DNA from 4 places in the Arthrobacter sp. TE12231 genome. Region 1 is predicted to be linked to each of the others. Evidence: riboswitches for the same ligand, from Rfam matches in the RefSeq annotation. Region 1 holds a riboswitch; each other region holds the start of a gene.
The links. A riboswitch is a leader RNA that binds a small molecule or an ion and turns the genes downstream of it on or off. The one in region 1 is predicted to bind thiamine pyrophosphate.
Positions count from the first base shown of each region.

Region 2: it holds a riboswitch for thiamine pyrophosphate, as region 1 does, so the genes downstream of both, thiO (glycine oxidase ThiO) here and ACVWYS_RS00250 (ECF transporter S component) in region 1, are expected to answer to the same signal.
Region 3: it holds a riboswitch for thiamine pyrophosphate, as region 1 does, so the genes downstream of both, thiC (phosphomethylpyrimidine synthase ThiC) here and ACVWYS_RS00250 (ECF transporter S component) in region 1, are expected to answer to the same signal.
Region 4: it holds a riboswitch for thiamine pyrophosphate, as region 1 does, so the genes downstream of both, ACVWYS_RS06895 (bifunctional hydroxymethylpyrimidine kinase/phosphomethylpyrimidine kinase) here and ACVWYS_RS00250 (ECF transporter S component) in region 1, are expected to answer to the same signal.

Region 1 covers NZ_JBSSFS010000001.1:59,569-65,114, reverse strand. The annotation lists gene ACVWYS_RS00265 (UDP-N-acetylglucosamine 1-carboxyvinyltransferase) at 1-105, opposite strand, end outside; gene ACVWYS_RS00260 (energy-coupling factor transporter transmembrane component T family protein) at 254-1,057, opposite strand; gene ACVWYS_RS00255 (ABC transporter ATP-binding protein) at 1,054-2,676, opposite strand; gene ACVWYS_RS00250 (ECF transporter S component) at 2,732-3,379, opposite strand; TPP riboswitch at 3,446-3,589, opposite strand; gene ACVWYS_RS00245 (heme-degrading domain-containing protein) at 3,776-4,321, shown strand; gene ACVWYS_RS00240 (DUF4386 family protein) at 4,318-5,076, opposite strand; gene ACVWYS_RS00235 (DUF4235 domain-containing protein) at 5,195-5,455, shown strand; gene ACVWYS_RS00230 (ion transporter) at 5,479-5,546, opposite strand, start outside.
Region 2 covers NZ_JBSSFS010000001.1:1,013,514-1,019,059, forward strand. The annotation lists gene ACVWYS_RS04660 (RNB domain-containing ribonuclease) at 1-845, opposite strand, end outside; gene ACVWYS_RS04665 (ferritin-like fold-containing protein) at 887-1,558, shown strand; gene thiE (thiamine phosphate synthase) at 1,595-2,302, opposite strand; TPP riboswitch at 2,329-2,449, shown strand; gene thiO (glycine oxidase ThiO) at 2,443-3,804, shown strand; gene thiS (sulfur carrier protein ThiS) at 3,801-4,037, shown strand; gene ACVWYS_RS04685 (thiazole synthase) at 4,043-4,867, shown strand; gene ACVWYS_RS04690 (DUF222 domain-containing protein) at 5,157-5,546, opposite strand, start outside.
Region 3 covers NZ_JBSSFS010000001.1:1,413,863-1,419,408, forward strand. The annotation lists gene ACVWYS_RS06380 (hypothetical protein) at 1-425, shown strand, start outside; gene thiC (phosphomethylpyrimidine synthase ThiC) at 546-2,378, opposite strand; TPP riboswitch at 2,375-2,482, opposite strand; gene ACVWYS_RS06390 (amidohydrolase family protein) at 2,562-3,644, shown strand; gene ACVWYS_RS06395 (VOC family protein) at 3,727-4,602, shown strand; gene ACVWYS_RS06400 (hypothetical protein) at 4,919-5,356, shown strand; gene rpsP (30S ribosomal protein S16) at 5,543-5,546, shown strand, end outside.
Region 4 covers NZ_JBSSFS010000001.1:1,512,809-1,518,354, reverse strand. The annotation lists gene obgE (GTPase ObgE) at 1-314, opposite strand, end outside; gene rpmA (50S ribosomal protein L27) at 431-694, opposite strand; gene rplU (50S ribosomal protein L21) at 756-1,064, opposite strand; gene ACVWYS_RS06895 (bifunctional hydroxymethylpyrimidine kinase/phosphomethylpyrimidine kinase) at 1,421-3,058, opposite strand; TPP riboswitch at 3,041-3,138, opposite strand; gene ACVWYS_RS06890 (Rne/Rng family ribonuclease) at 3,284-5,546, opposite strand, start outside.

The sequences.
Region 1 (5,546 bases):
CTGGCTGGTGCCGAGCTCGGCCGCGAGTTGTCCCTGGGTCCAGCCCTTGTCCCCGCGGGCCTCGCGGAGCAGGAGGCCGACATGTTCAGCAGTCTGTTGAGTCATGTCCCGAAAATATCACGCATGATCTACCGCACCCGGTATTTGCCGCCGGAATGGCGCCAATCTCACATGCATACCCGCATCATGCGATAACCGGCGCGGCGGCGCTGTGACAAGCGGCAGCGCGCAGGCGCGCCGGACGCTGCCGCGGCTACTGGCGGGTGAGGAAGACAAGGTTCCAGGTGCCCGCGCCGAGGGCTGCCGCGACGGCGGCTGCCGCAATGCCCAGCCCGCCCAAAAGCACCCAGGCGTCGAGTCCGCTGAACGTGGACGGCCTGGCCCAGGTCCGCGCCGCGCCGCCGAACCCGCGGGCCTCCATGGTCACCGCGAGCCGGGACGCGCTCCGGATCGCCTGCACCAGCAAGCCGAAGCTTTGGCCCATGGTGGCGCGGAAGCGCTGGTAGGGGTTGCCGCTTGAGCCCACGCCGCGGGCGCGCCGGGCCATCCCGATGGTTTGCCATTGCTCGGCCATGATTCCCACGAGCCGCATGGCGGCCAAGGTGCCCAGGACAAACCGGTGCGGCAGTTTCGCGTTCTGGGCCAGGGCGTCGGCCAGGTCCGTGGGGTCGGTGCAGCTCATCAGCAGCACCGCAGGCAGGGCGATCGCGAGCCCGCGGAGCATGAAACCGATCCCGAGCTGCAGGGAGCCGGCGCTGATGGACCAGATCCCGGCGTCGAACAGGACGGCTCCGGCGTCGGGCGCCAGGATGGCGGTGCTCCAGCCGCCGAGCGCCGCCGCGAGGATCAGCGGCCAGCCGCGCTGCCACAGCAGGGCAACGGTCAGCCCGGCCAGCGGCAGAAGCATCAGTTCGAAGGCCAGCGCCACCGAGGCAGAGACCCAGTCGATGGACAGAGCCAGCACCAGGGTGACCATGGTGACCGCCGTGAACTTCGCGAGCGGGTTGGCGCGGGTCAGCAGCGCATGGTTGCCGCGGACGCTCAGTTCGTCCCTCATGATGCGGCCGCCTCCGGCAGCTCCCGGTCCGGGCCGGCGGCGTTGACGGCCCCCGACCCGGCGGTGTCCCGGCCGTGGAGGCGCAGTTCGGTGCCGCCAAGGACAGCGCTGAATTCGGCGTCGTGCGTCACGGAGACCACGGCGGTGCCGGCGTCGAGAAGTTCAGAGAGGAACGAGGCAAGCTCGGCCCAGGTGTTGGCGTCCTGGCCGAACGTGGGCTCGTCCAGGACCAGTACCTGCGGGTGCGCAGCCAGCACGGTGGCCACCGAGAGGCGCCGTTTCTCGCCGCCCGAGAGCGTGTAGGGGTTGGCGTCCACGAGCTCCGTCAGCCGCAGCCGCTCCAGGAGCTCGTCCACACGGTCCTCGCCGTAGCCGAGGTGGCGGGGCCCGAACATAAGTTCGTCGTGGACCCTGCCGGTGACAAACTGGTGCTCGGGTTCCTGGAACACGGTCCCGATCCTGGCGATCAGCTGCTGGGCTTTCCACCGGTACGGGTCGGTCCCGGCGCCATCACCTACGCGACCGATGGCGCAACCACTGAGTTCCGTCGTGGCGGAGACCGTCCCCGCCACGGGGCGCAGGAGGCCGGCGAGCGTCAGTGCCAGGGTCGACTTGCCCGAACCGTTCTGCCCGGTGATGGTCAAGGCCTCTCCGGCACGGACCCGGGCCATGACCCCGGATTGCACGGGGCGCGGCGCAATCGTGCGGAAACCCTGGCGCAGTCCGGCCCGCCGCGGCCGCTCGCGGGAGACCGCGAGGGCGTCCGACGAGAGCAGGAGCTGCCCGGAGGCCGGGGCGGTCCGGGAACGTGTTGCGGGCACGTAGCCGGGCACCCAGACGCCCGCACCGATGAGCATGTCCCGCGCCTCGGCCAGGACCTGGTCCGGCGGCCCGTCAATCAGGACCGCGGAGTCCGTGGCGGACCCGGGCTGCAGCACCACGATCCGGTCCACGAGGTCCTTCCAGACCGCCACCCGGTGCTCCACCACCACCAGGGTGGCGCCGGTCTTGTCCAGGCAGCGGCCAACGGCGTCGCGGACTTCCAGGACGCCGGCGGGATCCAGGTTGGCGGTGGGCTCGTCGAGCAGCAGCAACCCCGGCCGCATCGCGAGGATCCCGGCGAGCGCCAGGCGCTGCTTTTGGCCGCCCGACAGCGCCGACGTCGGGTGGTCCAGCGGCAGCCTGCCCAGCCCGACGTCGTCGAGCGCCTCGCGGACCCGCGGCCAGATCTCCCCGGCCGGGACAGAGAGGTTTTCGGCGCCGAAGGCGACGTCGTCGCCGAGGCGCGAGAGCACCACCTGGGTTTCCGGGTCCTGCTGCACGAGCCCGGCGCGGCCGCGCTGTGCACGGGGCGCAGCGCCATCGATCAGCAGGCTGCCGGTCTCGTCGGATTCTTTGGCGTCGCCAGCCTCCCCCACCGCGCCGTCCCCGAGCACACCCGCCAGGGCGTGGAGCAGGGTTGATTTGCCGGCGCCGGACGGGCCCAGCAGGAGCACGCGCTCCCCCGGCCGGATGTCCAGGTCAAGTCCGCTGACCGCAGGCCGGAGCCTTCCGGCGTGCCGCCAGCCCCAGCCGCGGGCTGTGACGGCGGCCGGGCGTACGCCTGGTGAAGATGTCATGAGTCGCCTGTGCAATTCCAAGAGGGCCGTTCCGGAGTGGGTGCAGGAACGTGGTTCAGGAGAAGACAGGCTCCGTGGCGGCCTTGCGGGAGGCAAAGGAGCCCAGCACGCCGGTCTTGGCCAGGCCGCGGGTGGCGAGCCAGGACAGTCCGCCGGCAATCACGGCGCCGGAGATGGTGGTGAAGACGATGTAGGCGAGCTTGTCGCCGGCTTCGTAGGCAATGTTCCAGCCCCACGGCAGGAAGGAGTCGTTCAGGCCGCAGAAGAGGCCCGCGCCGGCTCCGGCCAGGAGGGACACCGGGAGGTTGAACTTCTTGTAGAGGAAGGCCGCGAACACCAGTTCCGCGCCGAGGCCCTGCAGGACTCCGGAGATCAGGACCGTGGTGCCGTACTGCGAGCCCATGATCAGCTCGCCCGTGGCCGCCACCGTCTCGCAGAAGAGGGCTGCCCCGGGCTTGCGGATGATGAGCATGCCGAGCACTGCCGGGATCATCCATCCGCCGGCGTAGAGTCCGCTGAGCGGCGGGTAGATCGTGTTGACCGGGGTGGAAATCAGGTTCGCGCCCTGATCCCAGGCCCAGAAGATGACGCCCCCGGCGACGGCGATCAAGGCGGCAACCACAATGTCCACCACACGCCAGTTGTAGGTGCGCCGGGCCGATGAACGGCTGCTGGAACCATGCTGTGCTGAAATATCTGTCATGTCGTCCTCCTGAGGAACAGGAGGGGAGGGTGCTCCGGCCGGCCTCGGCTTCCGCCGCCCTCCGCGCACCCTGAGAACTCGACTCCCTTGCGCCGGTACTAACCGGATCAGGTTCGAGGGTCTGCGGCTGTCCGCACTCTCAGCGCCCACCACTGGTTTCCCCGGACTCTTCCGGCGATGCCCGACGGCGGCGCTCCCCTGTCGTAATTATTTCGCCCTTGTGGGCTGGCTCAGTTTACACCCGAACGGCCCGGGTTATCAGTGGAGTGCTGTCACAATCCGCGGCCTGCCCCAGGCGCACCCCGCGGCCGGGAAGAGCCGCTTGGTAGAGTCGACGTGTCGGCCCCCGGACCCGCGAGCGGGCGGCCTTGTCGCCCACCGGAAAGCTGGACCATTTTGACGCACACACCGGCCACGCCAGATCCCTCCGCCGAGTACGACCCGGACTCGAGCGAGCCGCAACCGCACGGTTCCCTGGCGGCGCTCATTGGCCGCGTGCTGGCCGAAATGGATGCGCTCCAGTTCGCATCGTTCAGCAAGGACGATGCCCTGGACCTCGGGCTGCTCCTGGTCGAACTGGGCAGGCAACGCTCGCTGCCCATCGCCGTCGACATCACCAAGGGCGAGCAGGTGCTCTTCCACGCGGCGCTGGACGGCGCCACTCCGGACAACGAACGCTGGATCAACGCCAAGAAGCGCACGGCCCAGCGCTACGAGGTCCCGTCCCTGCTGGTGGGCCTCCGGGCCCGCGCTGCCGGCGGAAGGATCGAGGACAACGCCTGGTTCGATCAGATGGAGTTCGCCGCCCACGGCGGAGCGTTCCCCATCTACGTGCGCGGCACCGGTGCCGTAGCCGTCGTGACTGTCTCCGGGCTGCCGCAGAAGGCAGACCACGACCTCGTGGTCGAGGCTTTACGGACGGTCCTCACGCCGGGAGCTTAGGCGGCGGCGCCGTCCGCGCGCGGCGTCCTCCGGGACAGCCGGATCAGCGCAATCCCCACCGCCGTGAACCAGGCCCACATCAGGATGCCGTACACCAGGTAGACCTCCGGAACGGCGAACCGGAGTACCTCCGCCACCACGCCAACCGCGCCCGCGGCCACGCCGAGCCAGGCCACCGCACGGGGCAGCACGCCCTTGAGCATGGTCAGCGACATCAGCAGGATGCCGAGCGCGGACAGGACGCCGACGGCGGCAGGCGTGTTGTTCTCGGCGATCAGCGCCTCCGCCGCGGCGGCATAGCGGAGCCGGGCATCGGCCCCGGCGGTGCCGATCGCGTTCGCGTAGCTGTCACTGAGATTGACCAGGATCATCGATCCGCGGCTCGTGACCGGAACGGCCAGGAACAGCGCCCACGGCAGGGCGCCGATCACCGTGGCCATGAGGGCCAGGCTCTTGTTCAGCGGGGCGAGTGCCACGAAGAGGGTCACGAATACCAGAACCGGAAGAATGTTGGGCACGGTCCACAGGAGTTGTTCGGCGACGTAGACCGCCGTGTGCCCGGCGATGAACTCGAGGGTTTCGGCACCGCCGTGGATCGGTGGCGGGGCAATGGCGTCCAGAACCACTGCCACGATCAACAACGCCACGAACGCGACGGCGGAGATTCCGGCCCAGAAGTAGAGTTGCCGCCAGCTCTGACTGTCCGCCGCGGCGCCCCGGGCATGGCCGAGCGGGCGGGTCCGGGGCTGTTCCATGCTCAAAAGTACGTCCGGCGGGCGAGGCAATACAGGGGCGTTGGCCCTGTCTGGATGCCCGGGCAAGGAACGCTAGGCTAGGGGCAGCCCTGTTTCCTCCCTTAAGGAGTTACGAAGAATGAACCTCTTCATCAAGCTGCTCGGCACCGGCGTCAGCCTCCTGGCCGGTTACGCCGGCGCCAAGCTCGTTGACACCGTCTGGGAGAAGTCCACGGGCAGCAAGCCGCCCACGGACAACGACGACGTCCCCACCACGCTGCACCACGCATTGGCGTTCGCGCTGATCTCGGCCGCGGTCAGCACCGTCATCCAGGTGCTCGCCAACCGCGGCACCCAGCGCGCGATCACCCGCTTCGCCAAGACCCAGGACGTCGTCTAACGAGGGCATTTCAAGGACGTTGACTAGCTTGGCTCGACGAGCAGCTTCCTGATCTCGGTGAGCTTGGCTTCGGACTCTTCGAGGCGCAGGC
Region 2 (5,546 bases), 950 kb from region 1:
TGGCGGTGGAAGTGCCGCAGCGACGCCTCGTCCGGGGCTGGCATGGTGCGCAGGATGCCGACCTTGCCCTGGAGCATCAGCCCGGCCGCCGCCATCCCGGTCATGAGGGAAATCTGGGCGTTCCAGTCCTCCACCGGAAGCGGCGGGGCCGCCACGATCCGGTAGCCGCCGTCGGGCAGTTGTTGGATCTCCTGTTCCGGCATGTTCAGGCTCGCGCCGCCGCGGAGGCGTTCCAGCTCCACGCGCTTGGTGCCCACCTCCTTCAGCAGCTGCAGCAGGGGCGTTGCGGTGCCGGCGTCGAGCTCGGCCTGGACACCCTTGTAGCTGAGCTTCGCGCGGCTGCGGACCTGGGCCCGGCGCACCAGCACCGAGGTCACCTCCGCCGCGGCGTCGAGTTCGAACTCCCAGACGAATGCCGCGCACAGCTGCCCGGCGAGCAGGCTACCGGCAGCCTCGCTGATGACCTCCGGATGCAGCGGGATCCGCCCGTCCGGGGTGTAGAAGGTCTGGCCGCGGCGGCGGGTCTCGGCGTCGAGCGCCCCGCCCGGCGCGACGAAGGACGGGACATCGGCGATGGCGTAAAGCACGTTGTAGCCCTCGCCGTTGCGCTCGATATACAGCGCCTGGTCGAGGTCGGTGGAGGACGCCGGATCGATCGTCACGAACTCGACATGGGTGAAGTCCAGGTCCGGCAGCTTGTGCTCGGCCACCGCCGCCTGCGCGTCGCGCAGCACGTCCTCGGGGAACGGACCGGGCAGTTCCAGCGTGGTGCGCAACGCCTTGAGAGCCCCGGCAAGCTGGTTCTGCTGCTCGTGGATACTCGGGGTCAGGCGATGATGGGACACGAAAATCAGGTTAGCCCGATTTCCGCTATTAGTCTTGGATTATGAGCCCAATCCCGGACGATCCTGCCCGCTACAACAGCTTCCTCACGGATCTGCTGGGAGTCATGGCGTACGGCGAGCTTTCGGCCTTCGAACGGCTGTCCTCGGACGCCCGCTATTCACCCACGCTGCATGACCGTGCGGTGCTGGGCAGGATCGCGGTAGTCGAGTTCCAGCACTACGAACTCGTCCGGGCCCGGCTCGAGGCCATGGGCCTGGACACGGAGGCCGCCATGCTGCCGTTCCAGCCGTCCGTGGACCACTTCCATGAGCGCACACGCCCGGCGGACTGGTACGAATCCCTCATGAAGGCCTACGTGATCGACACCGTCTCCGCGGACTTCTACCGTGCCGTCGCCAGGCACGTCGACACCGCGACCCGGGAACTGATCGAGCAGATCCAGTCCGCCGAGGAGGCCACGGCCGTGCTGCAGGAGCGGCTCAAGGCGGCCCTGGCCGATGACCCCCGGCTGGCGTCGCGCCTGGCGCTGTGGGCCAGGCGCCTGCTGGGCGAGGCACTGACCCAAGCCCAGCGGGTCAGTCTCGAACACGCCTTCCTCGGCGGGCTCTCAGGCCTGGACGACGCCGGCGCCAGGGAACTGGTCAGGGCTCTGACGGCCGAACTCGCCACAAACCACTCGCGCCGGATGGCCGCGCTGGGACTGGCGGGGTAGCTCCGCCGCCGGGGCGGAAACCCGAACGGAACCTGTTCAGGAATCGGCGGCATCCAGCGCCGCCAGCAGTGCGCCGGCTGCGTGGGCCGGATCATCGGCGTCGGTGATTGCCCGGACCACGACGATCCGGCGGGCACCGGCGTCGACTACCTGCTCAACATTGCCGAGGTCGATGCCGCCGATCGCAAACCACGGCAACAAGCTTTCGACCCGGCCGTCGACCGTGCCGGCTCCCTCCCCATCCGCCCGGCCGGTCGCCTCGGCGGCGTAACGCACCAGGTCGAGGCCGACGGCGGCGCGTCCAGGCTTGGTGGGAGTGGCCCACACGGGTCCCACGCAGAAGTAGTCGAGTCCCTTGCGGCCGGGGGAGGACGCAATGGCGGCGTCCACCTGCTCCGGGCTGTGGGTGGACAATCCGACTATGGTTTTCTTGCCGAGGAGGCCGCGGGCGGCGTCGAGCGAAATATCCTTCTGCCCGATATGGAACACCGGAGCCCCGGACAAAGAGGCGATGTCCGCCCGGTCATTGACGGCCCAGAGCCGTCCGTGCCGCTGCGCTGCGGCGTGCAGGACCTCCAGGAGCTCCAGTTCCTCGGCCGCCTCAAGCGACTTGTCGCGCAGCTGGATGATGTCCACCCCGCCGGCGAATGCGGCGTCCACAAAGTCCTCGAAGTCGCCGCGGTCCTGCCGGGCGTCGGTGCACAAGTAGAGGCGGGCGGTGGTGTGGAGGGAGTCCTGGCTCATGACACCAGCCTAGTTCCTCTAAACTGGGCGCATACCGCGGGAGCCCGCAGCGGCCACGTCATCGCTGCACGGCTGAGAGGGCGTCAGAGCCGACCGCTTGACCTGATCCGGCTAGTACCGGCGTAGGGAAGGAATTTTTTATGGGCACAAGAACCAGCCGTGAAGCCGAAGCCGCAGATGACGCCGCCTACCGGGTTTGTGACACGGGCCCGGGTTCCGCAGAGGACCTCACCGCACAGGACACATCCGCACAGGACGTCGCTGTTGACGTTGCGGTGATCGGCGGCGGGGTGATCGGCCACGGCATCGCGTTCGAGGCCAGCCGTGCGGGCCGGTCCGTGGTGTTGATCGATGACGCGCCCGGCAGCGGGGCCAGCTGGGCCGCCGCCGGAATGCTGGCCCCCGTCAGCGAACTGCACTATCAGGAAGAACAGCTCCTGGAACTGATGCTCGAGTCCTCCCGGCTGTGGCCCGACTTCGTGGCCGGGATCGATGCCGGTGCCGGGATCGACGCCGATGCCAGTGCCGCCAGCGGCCCGGGATCCCGGGCAGGGTCCAGTACCGGCTACCTGACGACGCCGACCCTCGCCGTCGGTGCCGATGCGGCGGACCGGCGCGCGCTCGCGGACCTGAGGGAAGTCCAGCAGGACTCCGGCCTCACCGTGGAGCCCCTGACCGTGCGCGAGGCACGCAGCCGGGAACCTTTGCTCAGCCCCGGTATCTCGTGCGCATTCGATATCCCGGCCGACCACCAGGTGGACCCCCGCATGCTGATTGCCCGGCTCACCAGGCTGCTCGACGCGGAGGGCCGCTGCAGATTCGTCCGTCGGCGCGCGGCGGGGCTGCTGTGGGAGGACGGACGCATCGCCGGTGTCCGGCTCGCGGGCGGCGGTTCCGTGCGGGCCGCGGAAACCGTGGTCGCCAACGGGCTCGGCGCCCCCGACCTTGACGGGCTGCCCGCTGGACTGAAACTCCCGCTGCGGCCGGTCTACGGCGACATCCTTCGGCTCCGCGTGCCCGCGCACCTGCAACCACTGCTTACGGCCACCGTGCGTGGCATGGTGCGCGGGGTGCCGGTGTATATCGTCCCGCGGCAGGACGGCACTGTGGTGATCGGCGCCACCCAACGCGAAGACGGCCCGTCGGATCCGCACGCTGTTTCCGCCGGCGGCGTCTACCAGCTGCTCCGAGACGCTCAGCAGCTGGTGCCCGCTGTAGCCGAGCTGGAACTACTCGAAGCCACGGCGCGCGCCCGCCCCGGCACACCGGACAACGCCCCGATGCTGGGGCGCGTCTCGCGCCCGGAAGGCGGGGACGTCCCGGGCCTCATCATCGCCACGGGATTCTTCCGGCACGGCGTCCTGCTGACCCCGGCAGCCGCCGTCGTCTGTCGTCAGCTCATGGACGGTATGCCGGACCCGCGCTGGGCCGGGTTCCGCCCCGACCGTTTCTCCCGCACCCCGGATGCGTCCGGGGACAGCCCCAACAAGGAAGCAGCATGAACATCAGACTGAACGGAACGGAGCAGAGCGTCGCCGACGGCGCCTCCGTCAGCACACTCGTCAGCCAGCTCACGGGCCGGAGCATCGGCCCCGACGGCCGGGCTGCCGACGGGCAGAAGCTCGGTGTCGCGGTGGCCCGCAACGCTGAAGTGGTGCCCCGCAGCCAGTGGCACGCCACCGCGCTCGCCGACGGCGACGACGTCGAACTTGTTACGGCAGTCCAGGGAGGATGACCAGCATGAACGAAACGACTCTTGCAGGATCGCCGGCCCGGCCGGCTGCCGGGGCCCTCGCCGATCCGTTCGTGGTGGACGGCGTGACGCTCGGATCCCGGCTTATCATGGGCACCGGCGGTGCGCCGAGCCTGGACGGGCTGGGCGCGGCGCTTTTGGCTTCCGGGACGGAATTGACCACCGTGGCGATGCGCCGCTATTCACCGGCGGAAACGGGATCGCTGTTCCAGCTGCTCGTGGACCACAACATCCGAGTGCTGCCGAACACAGCCGGTTGCTTCACCGCCAAGGACGCCGTACTCACCGCCGAACTGGCCCGCGAGGCCCTGGAGACGGACTGGGTCAAGCTCGAAGTCATTGCCGACGAGCACACCCTGCTGCCGGACGCGGTCGAGCTCGTGGACGCAACTGAGCAGCTGGTGGCCCGCGGCTTCAAGGTCTTCGCGTACACCAACGATGACCCCGTGCTGGCCCTGCGGCTCGAAAACCTCGGGGCGACGGCGGTGATGCCGCTGGGTGCCCCGATCGGGACCGGCCTGGGCATCCTGAACCCGCACAACATCGAGCTGATCGTCTCGCGGGCGTCCGTGCCCGTGGTGCTCGATGCCGGAATCGGCACGGCCTCGGACGCGGCCCTGGCGATGGAACTTGGCTGCGACGCCGTGCTGCTGGCCACGGCCGTGACCCGTGCCCAGAATCCCGCGCTCATGGGGGAGGCCTTCAAACACGCCGTCATCGCCGGCAGGCTGGCGAAAGCGGCCGGCAGGATCCCGCGGCGCGAACACGCGCTGGCGTCCTCGGCGATGGAAGGCCGGGCCGAGTTCCTGTAACGTCTGCGTTCCTCTGAAAGGCCGGTGAGGCTGGCAGGTCTGACCTGGTTCCGCCAGCAGGACCGCTTCATCACAGATCCTCATCACCAGGCGGAGCCTTGCATCGCCCATCGGCGCCTGTCATCGCCGATATGCGCCTTGCAGGCCCGTGGCCGGCGAGGGAAGCCATAGCCCCTACGGCGTCCGCGAGGAACTCCGATGAGTCTGCGTCGAACTGCCGGGATACTGCCCCCGTTGCCAGGAACGCGCAGGGACAAACAGCGAACACCGACCTATGAGAGAACGACTACTAGTCGGGGCGGAAGTATTTGTTGCGTCGGGGTTTTTGGCGGGGGTCGACATGGGGTGGCGGGATGAACCAGGGGATGCCGCTGCGCATCTGGATGGTCCATTGTTCCTTGTGGATCAGATGGTGGTGGTGGGAGCACAGGAGGGTGCCGTTGTCCGTGCTTGTGGACCCGCCGCGGGACCAGTAGGTGATGTGGTGGGCTTCGCACCAGGGTGCGGGGATGGTGCATTGCGGGAAGGCGGCGCCCTGGTCCCGGGCGGTGAGGGCTTTGCGGATGTGGGGCGGGAAGATCCGTGCGGTGCGTCCGATGTCCAGGATCCGGCCTTCTCCGCCGAGCAGGACGGGGATGATGTCGGCGTCGCAGGCGATCTTCCGGATGGTGGAGGCGGT
Region 3 (5,546 bases), 1.4 Mb from region 1:
GCACTGGCATCCGCGACCTCGACGACGCCCTCACGCCCGCCGTAACCGCCTACCAGTGGCGTGCGGAGCAGTTCAAGCCCGGCACAAGAGACTTCAGCTTCTTCCCGACCCTGCGGTCACTGCCGTCCGCGCCGTACACGGTCCGATACTTCATCCGCGACCCCGCGCAGCGCGGCACAGACCTCAGTCCCCCGGAGCAGAAGTATGGCCGAATCATCTCGGAAGGGACGATTTCCGTAACGAACCCCACGATCGAGTTCGCGCTCGACCACGACGCAAGCATCTTCACCTTCGAGGTCTACGTCACCGACGACCACGGCCACACGACGCTCAACTCCGAGCTCTACAGGAACATCGCCGCCAATCCGGCACGGACGCCGACGCCGAATCCGGCACGGACGCCGGCAACGACGGCGACGTCCTGAGAGCGACGCGTCGCGCGGTCGGAACGCCTTCTGTCGCATCCCGCTAGTGCCTCATCAGGGGGCAATCCCCATGGCTGTCCGGGGCGCCCGCCCAGCAGGGCAGGCGTCCTGGACCGCTGGCTAGGCCGAGACCTGTGCTCCCACGGTCGGCTTGGGCAGGTAGACCTTGCCGCCCGCTGCCAGGAATTCGTTGCTCTTCTCCCGCATCCCGGCGGCCATCTGCGCCAGTGCCGCCTGCGAGTCGGCGGAACCATATTCGTCCCGGATGTCCTGGCTGATCCGCATGGAGCAGAACTTGGGCCCGCACATCGAGCAGAAGTGCGCCGTCTTGGCCGGCTCCGCGGGGAGCGTCTCATCGTGGAAGGCCTCGGCGGTCACCGGATCCAGGGACAGCGCGAACTGGTCCCGCCAGCGGAACTCAAACCGCGCCTTGGACAGGGCATCGTCGCGTTCGTGCGCTCCGGGGTGGCCCTTGGCGAGGTCGGCGGCGTGGGCGGCGATCTTGTACGTGATCACTCCGGTCTTCACATCGTCCTTGTTCGGCAGCCCCAGGTGTTCCTTGGGCGTCACGTAGCAGAGCATCGCGGTGCCATAACGGGCAATCTCCGTGGCGCCGATCGCCGAGGTGATGTGGTCATAGCCCGGTGCGATGTCCGTAACCAGGGGCCCCAGCGTGTAGAACGGGGCACCCTTGCAGAGCTCCTGCTGGCGCTCCACATTTTCCCGGACGAGATGGAACGGCACGTGTCCCGGGCCCTCCACCATGACCTGCACATCGAACTCCCAGGCCCGCTGGGTGAGTTCGGCCAGCGTGTCGAGTTCGGCGAACTGCGCGGCGTCGTTGGCGTCCGCCGTCGCGCCGGGCCGCAACCCGTCGCCGAGGGAGAACGCGACGTCGTACTGGGCGAAGATTTCGCAGAGCTCGTCGAAGTGGGTGTAAAGGAAGTTCTCCTGATGGTGCGCCAGGCACCAGCCGGCCATGATGGAACCGCCGCGGGACACGATCCCGGTGACCCGGTTGGCCGTCAGGGGGACGTAGCGCAGCAGCACCCCGGCATGGATGGTCATGTAGTCCACACCCTGCTCGCACTGTTCGATCACGGTGTCCCGGAAGATCTCCCAGGTCAGGGCGTTGGCCTCGCCGTTGACCTTCTCCAGCGCCTGGTAGATCGGGACCGTTCCGATCGGGACGGGGGAGTTGCGGATGATCCATTCGCGCGTGGTGTGGATATCGTCCCCGGTGGAGAGGTCCATCACCGTATCCGCACCCCACTGGGTGGCCCACTGAAGTTTGTCCACCTCCTCGGCGATGGAGCTGGTCACCGCGGAATTGCCGATGTTGGCGTTGATTTTCACCAGGAACCCCTTGCCGATGATCATCGGCTCGGACTCCGGGTGGTTGATGTTGCTGGGAATAATGGCCCGGCCCGCTGCCACCTCGCTGCGGACCAGCTCCACATCGCAGTTCTCGCGCAGCGCAACGAACCGCATCTCCGGTGTCACGATGCCCTGCCGCGCGTAATGCATTTGGGTGACCGTCCGGCCCTCGACGGCGCGGCGGGGCTCTGGCGGGGCGCCCCGCCATTCCGCGGAGGCGGCACCGCGGCGCACCGCGGACCTGCCGTCGTCGAGCAGGTTGCGTTCCCGGCCGCGGTACGGCTCCGTGTCACCCCGCCCGGCGATCCAGCCGCTGCGGAACGGGGCCAGCCCCACCACCGGATCGCTGCCCGGCCCGGCCGTGCGGTAGACCCGGAATGGAGGGTTCTCGACGCCGCCCGGCGAGGGTTCCAGCGCGATCTCGGTCACCGGGACGCGGATGCCGTGCTCCGGGTCCGTCGTGAAGGCCAGCGAGTGGGACTTCAATGACTGCGTCGCGCCCGCCTCAGAGTCGGCAGGCAGGTTTTGGCCGGACTGGTTTTGGATAGGGCTGTGCTGTGCAATTTGCGTATTCACGGAAAATACTCACTTCCTTCGCCGGCATTACCCGGACAGGTTCAACGGTCGCAGGCCGCGTCAGCCCGATCTCAGCCCCTGCAGGGGCACCCGTGTGGTCGTAGATGAAGCTACCACGCGCCGCCGGACGGCTGTCCAGTGTGACGCGGCCGACGCAGCGACATGGGGACTACCCTTGATGCCATGACCGGCATCATCGAATTCAGCGGCCCCGTCCTTGCCGGGCCGGACACGGTACGCCCCGGCCTCTGGTCCGTCGACGGCCGGCTCACGTTCCTCCGGCCCGCCGCCGCGCCGGAGCGCGTGCTGGATGGCTGGGTCATTCCCGGGCTGGTGGACGCACACTGCCACATCGGCCTCGGCCCGGGCGGAGACGTTGCCGAGGACACCGCGGAGACCCAGGCCGTCACGGACCGCGACGCCGGGACGCTCCTGGTCCGCGATGCCGGCGCCGTCCACGACACCCGTTGGCTCCAGCAGCGCACGGACCTTCCGCGGATCATCCGCGCCGGCCGGCACATCGCCCGCACCCGGCGCTACCTGCGCGGCTTCGCCGTCGAGGTGGAACCGGACGGCCTGGTCGAGGCCGTGCGGAAGCAGGCCCGTGCCGGCGACGGCTGGGTCAAGCTCGTGGGGGACTGGATCGACCGCGACGCCGGCGACCTCGCCGCCAGTTTTCCCGCTGGAAGCCTCAAGGACGCCGTCCAGGCCGCGCACGATGAAGGGGCCCGCGTCACCGCCCACTGCTTCGCCGAGGACACCCTGGATGACATGCTCGACGCCGGGATCGACTGCATCGAGCACGGCACCGGGCTGCTGCCGCGGCACCTGCCGCGCTTCGTGGAGCAGGGCGTGCCGATCGTCCCGACCCTGATCAACATCGCCACATTCCCGGACATCGCCGCCCAGGCGGAAGCCAAGTTCCCCCGCTACGCCGCGCACATGCGCTCGCTGTGGGAGCGGCGGGCGGAGCGGATCCTGGAAGCCCACGAGGCCGGGGTGGCCATCTATGCCGGCACCGATGCCGGCAGCGTGATCAGGCACGGCCGGATCGTGGACGAGATCCGGGCCCTGCACGCCGCCGGGCTGCCCGCCGCGGCTGCCCTCGGCGCGGCCAGCTGGTCCGCGCGGACCTGGCTCGGCGCGGACGGCATCACTGAAGGGGCCAGCGCCGACGTACTGGTGTGCGCGAAGGACCCCCGGCAGGACCTCGGGACCCTGGCCGGACTGAAGCACGTTGTCCTGCGGGGTCGGCCCACCCGTTAGGAATAAATTGAAGCTTCAAGTAATTTAATACTATGCAAGGTCACCGAAAGCCCGGTGGCCACTGAACCCCCGGAGAGTTTCAATGACCGCAGAAGCCAGCACCCAGGATCTCCTTCCTGCCGCACTCACCATGGGCACCGTGATGCTCAAGGTTGGCGACATGAAGCTCATGACCGACTACTACCAGCGCGCCCTCGGCCTGGACATCGTGGCCGAACAGGACGGCGGACTCTACCTTGGCCGCCAGCAGAAGCCCCTGGTCCACCTGGCGCCCGCCCCGGGCTTGAATCTGCCCTCCCGCGGCGAAGCCGGGCTCTTCCACACCGCCCTCCTCTTCGAGGACCAACATTCCCTGGCGGCCACCGTTGCCAGCGCGGCCCAGTACGAGCCCCAGTCCTTCACCGGCAGCGCGGACCACCTCGTCAGCGAGGCCTTCTACTTCAACGACCCCGAAGGCAACGGCATCGAGCTGTACTGGGACCGGCCGCGGCAGGACTGGTCCTGGGAAGGCAAGAACGTCGTCATGGACAGCCTGGCCCTGCCGCCGCAGCGCTACTTGCAGCAGCACCTGACCGAAGAGTCCCTGAGCGGCCAGCGCGAGGCGGCCGCCGGCGTCGGGCACGTGCACCTGCAGGTTGGCGACGTCCACACTGCGCATGAGTTCTATGTCGGCACCCTGGGCTTCGAAAAGACCGCGGGCTGGCATGGCCAGGCCCTGTTCGTCTCGGCCGGCGGCTACCACCACCACATGGCCATGAACGTCTGGAACAGCCGCGGCGCCGGCCCCCGACGCGACACCCTGGGCCTGGGCGAGGTGCTCATCGAAGTGCCCTCGGGTGACGACGTCGGTTCCCTGGCTGACCGCCTCAAGGTGGCCGGCGTCGACTCGCACCACACCGGCGCCGAACTGCGCTTCGAGGACCCGTGGCGCAACCGCATCCGCGTCGCCGTGCGCTAAGGGAGTGCTTTTCGGTGAACATGTCCAGCGTTCACAGCTCCCCGCTGGACATGCACACTGTTCACTGACAGGACCGCTGGACATGTCCATCGGTCGCGGCCGGGAATGGACATAGCTGCCATATGTCCATTGCCCGCGGTCAGGGGAGGGCATGTCCGCGGGCGAGGCCAGATGACGCACGGTCCGGCACGGTCAACGAGGGCACGGTCACCGAGGGCATGTCCAGCGGCCGGGGCGCGGCTGCGCTGAAGCGATTAGGCTGAAGCGACGCCAAAAACAGCGGCCAAGCGCCGCCAGACATCTAAGGACCAGCTGCATGGGATTTACTGAAATCTTTGTGTCCACCCACGACGCCGCCCTCAAACGCGCCGGCGCGCTCGAAGCGGGCGGCGCGGCCGCCCCGGACGCCGTGCGCATCCCGGACATCAGCGACTTCGAGGTCGAACGGCTCGGCGACCTCGCCGGAGTAGCCGTGCACGCCCCGGGCGCGGACTACGAACTGGCGATGGTGGACGTGGCCAGCGACTCCCTGCTCGGCGTACCCTCCGCCATGGTCCGGACGCTCGCGGAACTGCTCAGCTACGAAACCGAGGGGGAGGGCGACGTCCTCGAGGACGTTGCGGCCAACTGGGCCGCCGAGGAGGACATGCCCTTCGGTGCGGACCAGGCCCGGGCATATGTGCGCCGGATCGCCGAACTGGCCGCCGGAATCGACCCCGCCACCAAGTCCGGACTCTATGTCTGGACGTCCTGACCGGACGGCCAGGCCGTGTCAAGTCGAAATCCTGCCGGTCATCTGGCACAATGAACAGGTACTCGATCTGCGTGGCCCCTCTCTCCGCGTCCGGATCTTGTCCTTTAGAACCCCCTAGTACGGCCCGCCCCACGGGTGCAGAACGCCGGGCTCGACCCCGTTTCAGAAACAGGAGTGACCACAAAAGTGG
Region 4 (5,546 bases), 1.5 Mb from region 1:
AGGACTTCGCCGGTCTTGGACTTCACGACGGTTCCCTCGGGAACCGGAAGAATGAGGGTCTCGCCGTTCTTGCCGCCGCGCCAGTCGCCCATGCCGGGACCGCCGTTGGTGGCGTGCCGGTGGGGGGCATGGTGGTAGTCCAGGAGCGTGGTGGTCTGCGGGTCGACGCGCAGGATGACGTCTCCGCCATTGCCGCCGTTGCCGCCGTCGGGACCGCCGAGGGGCTTGAACTTCTCACGGTGAACGGAGACACAGCCGTGGCCGCCGGTACCGCCGGATACGTGCAGTACTACCCGGTCTACAAAGCTAGCCACGTGGATCTCCTCAGTGCTGTTCCCCGGACCTCAAAAAGGCCCAAGTTGATTGTAATGCGGTTAAAACACCGGTGGAGCGGACCTAATGGCCCGCCCCACCGATTTAGAACTTGTTGTTACTCTGCAGCTGCAGCAGCCACGATGTTCACAACGCGACGACCACGGCGGGTGCCGAACTCGACAGCACCGGGGGTCAGGGCGAACAGGGTGTCGTCCCCGCCGCGGCCGACGCCGGCGCCCGGGTGGAAGTGGGTTCCGCGCTGGCGGACGATGATTTCGCCTGCGGAAACCACCTGGCCACCGAAGCGCTTCACGCCGAGGTACTGGGCGTTGGAGTCACGACCGTTGCGAGTGGAACTCGCGCCTTTTTTATGTGCCATTTGAAATGCCTGCCTTCAAAAATTCTGGGGAATCTGCTGGAACCTGAACAGTAACGAAGAGTTACTTGATACCGGTGATCTTGACCTTGGTCAATTCCTGACGGTGGCCCTGGCGCTTCTTGTAACCGGTCTTGTTCTTGAACTTCTGGATGACGATCTTCGGACCACGAAGGTCTTCGAGGATCTCAGCCGTAACCGTTACCTTGGCCAGGTCCGCAGCAGCAGACGTGACCTTGTCACCGTCCACCAGGAGCAGTGCGGGCAACTCAAAGGTGCTGCCGGCTCCACCGGGGACGCGGTTCAGGGTAACGAAGTCTCCAACGGAAACCTTCTCTTGGCGGCCGCCTGCGCGGACAATCGCGTACACCACTGGGGAACTCACTTCTCTCGACGTTTATTACTAGATTTGCGTGCGGAACCTGGGGCCAAATTGTTTGGACCGGCTCACGCTGTGCCTCAACGCCGGTGGATTCCCCGGGGGAACCCATGAGCTACCCCCGGAACAAATCCACGAGGAATTCCAAGTGGATAGTTCTCAGGGTCATAACCCAAGTGTTGGCGTAAGCACCGAAGATCTAGAATACGCTAATTTTGCCTTCGGCCGCAAATGAGGCTGGTTCCGGCGGGTAGTCCGTGATAGGCGCCACTACGTTTTTACGCAGTGTTGCCGCAACGACTTCCGGAACCGTGCCCCACCATCCTAGCGGGTGTGCGGGGCGGGTTGGGTCAGGCGTGCAGTCTCGGCGCGTCGAAGAAGTGCACTTCGTAGCGTGAGGACTGCCGGAAGGCCAAGGCCATGGCCTCCCGCTCGCCGGCGGAGGCCTGCCGGGCCGCCGCGTCGGTGTACGCAATCGCCTGCCGGGTCGCGGCGGCAAAGTCCTCATCGGCGTACGTCCGCAGCCAGTCGGCGTAAGGGTGCGCTGCGGGGGCGCCGCCGGCCAGGAATTCACGGTGCAGGGTGGCCCCGACTTCGGCGTAGAGCCAGAAGCACGGCAGGGCTGCCGCCACGAGCACGCCGTAGCTGCCCGAGACGGAGGCGGCCAGCAGGTGGTCCACGTAGGACTTCGTGACCGGGCCCAGACCGGCCGCCGCGGGGCGGGTGCTGAGCCAGGAGCGGTGGAGCTCGGACTCGACCTCAAGGCAGGTCTGCGCCGAGCGGGCCCAGAACAGTTGTTCGGCCTCGGTGGGGGCGAGGGCGGCGGCGCGGGCCAGGACCCGGGAGTAGCCGTTGAGGTAAATGGCGTCCTGGGCCAGGTAGTAGGCGAACTCGTGCTCGGGCAGGGTGCCGTCGGCGAGTCCGCGGATGAAGTCCAGGGCATAGATGGCGTCGAGATCGGCCGCGGCGCCATCGCGCAGAGCCGCGGCGAACTCGCCCTCCGCGGGGGTCTCCGCCGGCCCCTGGCTGTGCTGGCTGTGCTGAGAGCTCGTGCGGTCCTGCACGTGATGGAAGTGATGGACCGGGCCGTTGCCGGTGCCGACGTCCAGGGCCGAGGCTTCGCGGAGCGCACCCAGCAGCCACGGCTTGACCTCCCGCAGTGCGGCTTCCCAGTTCCCCACCCGCGCCTGCACCGTGGCCATGGCCGAGGACAGGGAGCAGCCGGTGCCGTGGCTGTTGCGGGTGGCGATCCGCTCCCCCGGCACCACCACGGTCTCCTGCCCCAGCAGCCCTACGGTGTTGACCAGCGCATCCGGGCAGCCGTCCCCGGCACTATCCCCGGCACCATCCCCGCCGGGGAGGTGTCCGCCCTTGACCAGGACGGTGGTGCCGGTGAGGGCGGCCAGGCGCTTGCCCTGCGCCAGGGCTTCCGCCCAGTTTGCCGCGACGGGTTCCTTAAGCAGGATGGCCAGCTCGGCAAGATTCGGCGTGATGAGGTCCGCCAGGGGCAGGAGGGCCTGCAGTGCCGCCTCGGCGGATTCCTTCAGGAGCCGGTCGCCGCTGGTGGCCACCATTACCGGGTCCAGGACCACGACGGCGGGTCGCACCTTTTCCAGCCAGGTGCGGACGGCGTCGATCACCGCGGCGTCACCCAGCATGCCGATTTTCACGGCGTCGATGCCGATGTCGTCGCTGATGGCGTCCAGCTGCGCCGTGAGGAACTCTGCCGGAGGAACGTGGACGGCGCGCACGCCCTGGGTGTTTTGCGCCGTCAGGGCCGTGATGGCGGCCATGCCGTAGCCGCCGTTCGCCGCGATGCTCTTCAAGTCCGCCTGGATCCCTGCGCCGCCGGACGGGTCCGAACCGGCGATGGCCAGCACCCGGGGAATGCGCAGCGGCGCAGACGGCGCGGAGGGCAGAAAATTGGGAGGCAGAAAAGCGTCGGGCAGAAATTCAGACGGATTCACTGTTGCGGACAAGTCAGACATCCCTTCGCCGGTGCTAACCGGACAGGTTCAACGGGTCTGGATCTCAGCCGGCCCGATGCGCGGCACCCCGTGTCAGTGGTCAAGCCTAGCCGCTGTCCCGGCGCTGGCCTGTTAACGGAGAAGCGGGCCCGGGCCGGAGCGGACGTATTGTTACGCCCGCTCCGGCCCGAACCCGCAATCCACACAACAGCCCGACCGGTGGCGGAAGGGATCAGCCGTGGAGGACTACAGCTCCGATGCCGGCACGCCGACCCCGAGGATGATCGGCTCGTTGCCGGCCGGGATGGCCGGCCTGGCCGCGGCGGGAGCCTTGGCCTCGTGAACCGAGCCGGCCGCGGCCGGCCGTGTTGCCTCGCGGTGCTCCACGGAGGTCTCGTTGGCTGCACCCTGGGCGCGGCTGGCGCTCCGGTTGCGGCGCCCGCGGCGGCCGCGCGTCGTCGTGGTTTCCGCTGTCCGTGAAGCCGGCGCCTCGACGCGCGCCGGCTCGGATGCGGCCGTGGCCTGAGTCTCGTGCTGGGCCTGGGCGGCCGCCTGCTTGCCGGCCTGGGCCTCAGCCTCGCCCAGGTTGGCGAAGGCCTCGGTCAGCAGGTCCAGGGTCAGGGACGGCTCCGGTGTGCCCTCGGCGTGCTCGACGAACGGCAGGGCCACCTGCTCACCGCCGAACGTCAGCACAGCCGCGGGACGGCCGGCTGCCTCTTCCGTGGCGGCGAGCTTCGTGACGGCGTCGACGGCGGCCTGGCGGGCCCCGGCGTCGCTGGCTGCAGCCGCTTCCCCGTCGTGCAGGTGCGCGGCGTGGGCCGCGGCGGCGATGTTCGCCAGCGCGGCACGGGTGGCTTCAGCCTTGGCATGGCGCTCGGCCTCGGTGGGCTCGGCGTGGACGGCGGCCGGTGCGGACTCCGGGCCCTGGCCCCGGCCGCGGCGACGGCTCTTGCGTTCGGTGCGGGCGGCAGGCTGGGCCTCGGCGCGCGGGACGTAATGCTCGGCAGCGACCGTGTTGGCCCGGCGGTGCTCGACGGGTTCGTCGTGGGTGACGATGCCGCGGCCCGCGCAGGCTTCACACTGTTCGCCGAAGACTTCCAGCAGCCCGGTGCCCATCCGCTTGCGGGTCATCTGCACGAGGCCCAGCGAGGTCACCTCCGCCACCTGGTGCTTGGTGCGGTCCCGGCCCAGGCACTCCACCATGCGGCGCAGCACGAGGTCTCGGTTGGATTCGAGCACCATGTCGATGAAGTCGATCACGATGATGCCGCCGATGTCGCGCAGCCGCAGCTGCCGGACGACTTCCTCGGCCGCTTCCAGGTTGTTCTTGGTGACGGTTTCTTCGAGGTTGCCGCCGGAGCCGGTGAACTTGCCGGTGTTGACGTCCACCACGGTCATGGCCTCGGTGCGGTCGATCACGAGGGACCCGCCGGAGGGCAGGAAGACCTTCCGGTCCAGGGCCTTGTGGATCTGCTCGTCGATGCGCCAGGCAGCGAAGATGTCCGTGTCCTTGGTCCACTTCTCGAGCCGGCCCACGAGGTCCGGCGCCACGTAGGTCACATAGGCCTCGATGGTGTCCCAAGCTTCCTCGCCGGAGACGATCAGCTTGGAGAAGTCCTCGTTGAAGACGTCGCGGACCACCTTGATGGTGAGGTCGGGTTCGCCGTAGAGCAGCTCGGGGGCGAGGATCTTCGTAGAGGTCGACTGGCTCTCGATGCCTTCCCATTGCGCGCGGAGCCGGTTGATGTCGTGCGTCAGCTCTTCCTCGGACGCCCCTTCGGCCGCAGTGCGGACAATGACGCCCGCGTCCTCGGGCAGGCGGTCCTTGAGGATCCGCTTGAGGCGGTTGCGTTCGACGTCGGGCAGCTTGCGGGAGATGCCGGTCATGGAACCGCCGGGCACGTACACCAGGTAGCGTCCGGGCAGCGAGATCTGGCTGGTGAGCCGGGCGCCCTTGTGGCCGACCGGGTCCTTGGTGACCTGGACCAGGACGGAGTCGCCGGACTTGAGCGCGTTTTCGATCCGGCGCTGCTTGCCTTCGAGGTTCACTGCATCCCAGTTCACTTCGCCGGCGTACAGGACGGCGTTGCGGCCGCGTCCGATGTCCACGAAGGCAGCTTCCATGGAGGGCAGCACGTTCTGGACCTTGCCCAGGTAGACGTTGCCGATCAGGGAGTCCTGCTGGGTCTTGGAGACGAAGTGCTCGGCCAGGACGCCGTCTTCCAGGACGGCGATCTGGATTCTGTCGTCGCGCTGGCGGACGATCATCTGCCGGTCCACGGATTCACGGCGGGCCAGGAACTCGGCTTCGGTGATCACGGTGCGGCGGCGGCCGGTGTCGCGGGATTCGCGGCGGCGCTGCTTCTTGGCCTCGAGGCGGGTGGAACCCTTAACCGAGGTGACGCGGTTGTTGACCGGGGCTTCGCTGATGGCCCGCGGCGCGCGCACGCGGGTCACGGTGTTGGGCGGATCGTCGTCTCCCCCGCCGGTCAGTTCCAGGTCCTGGTCA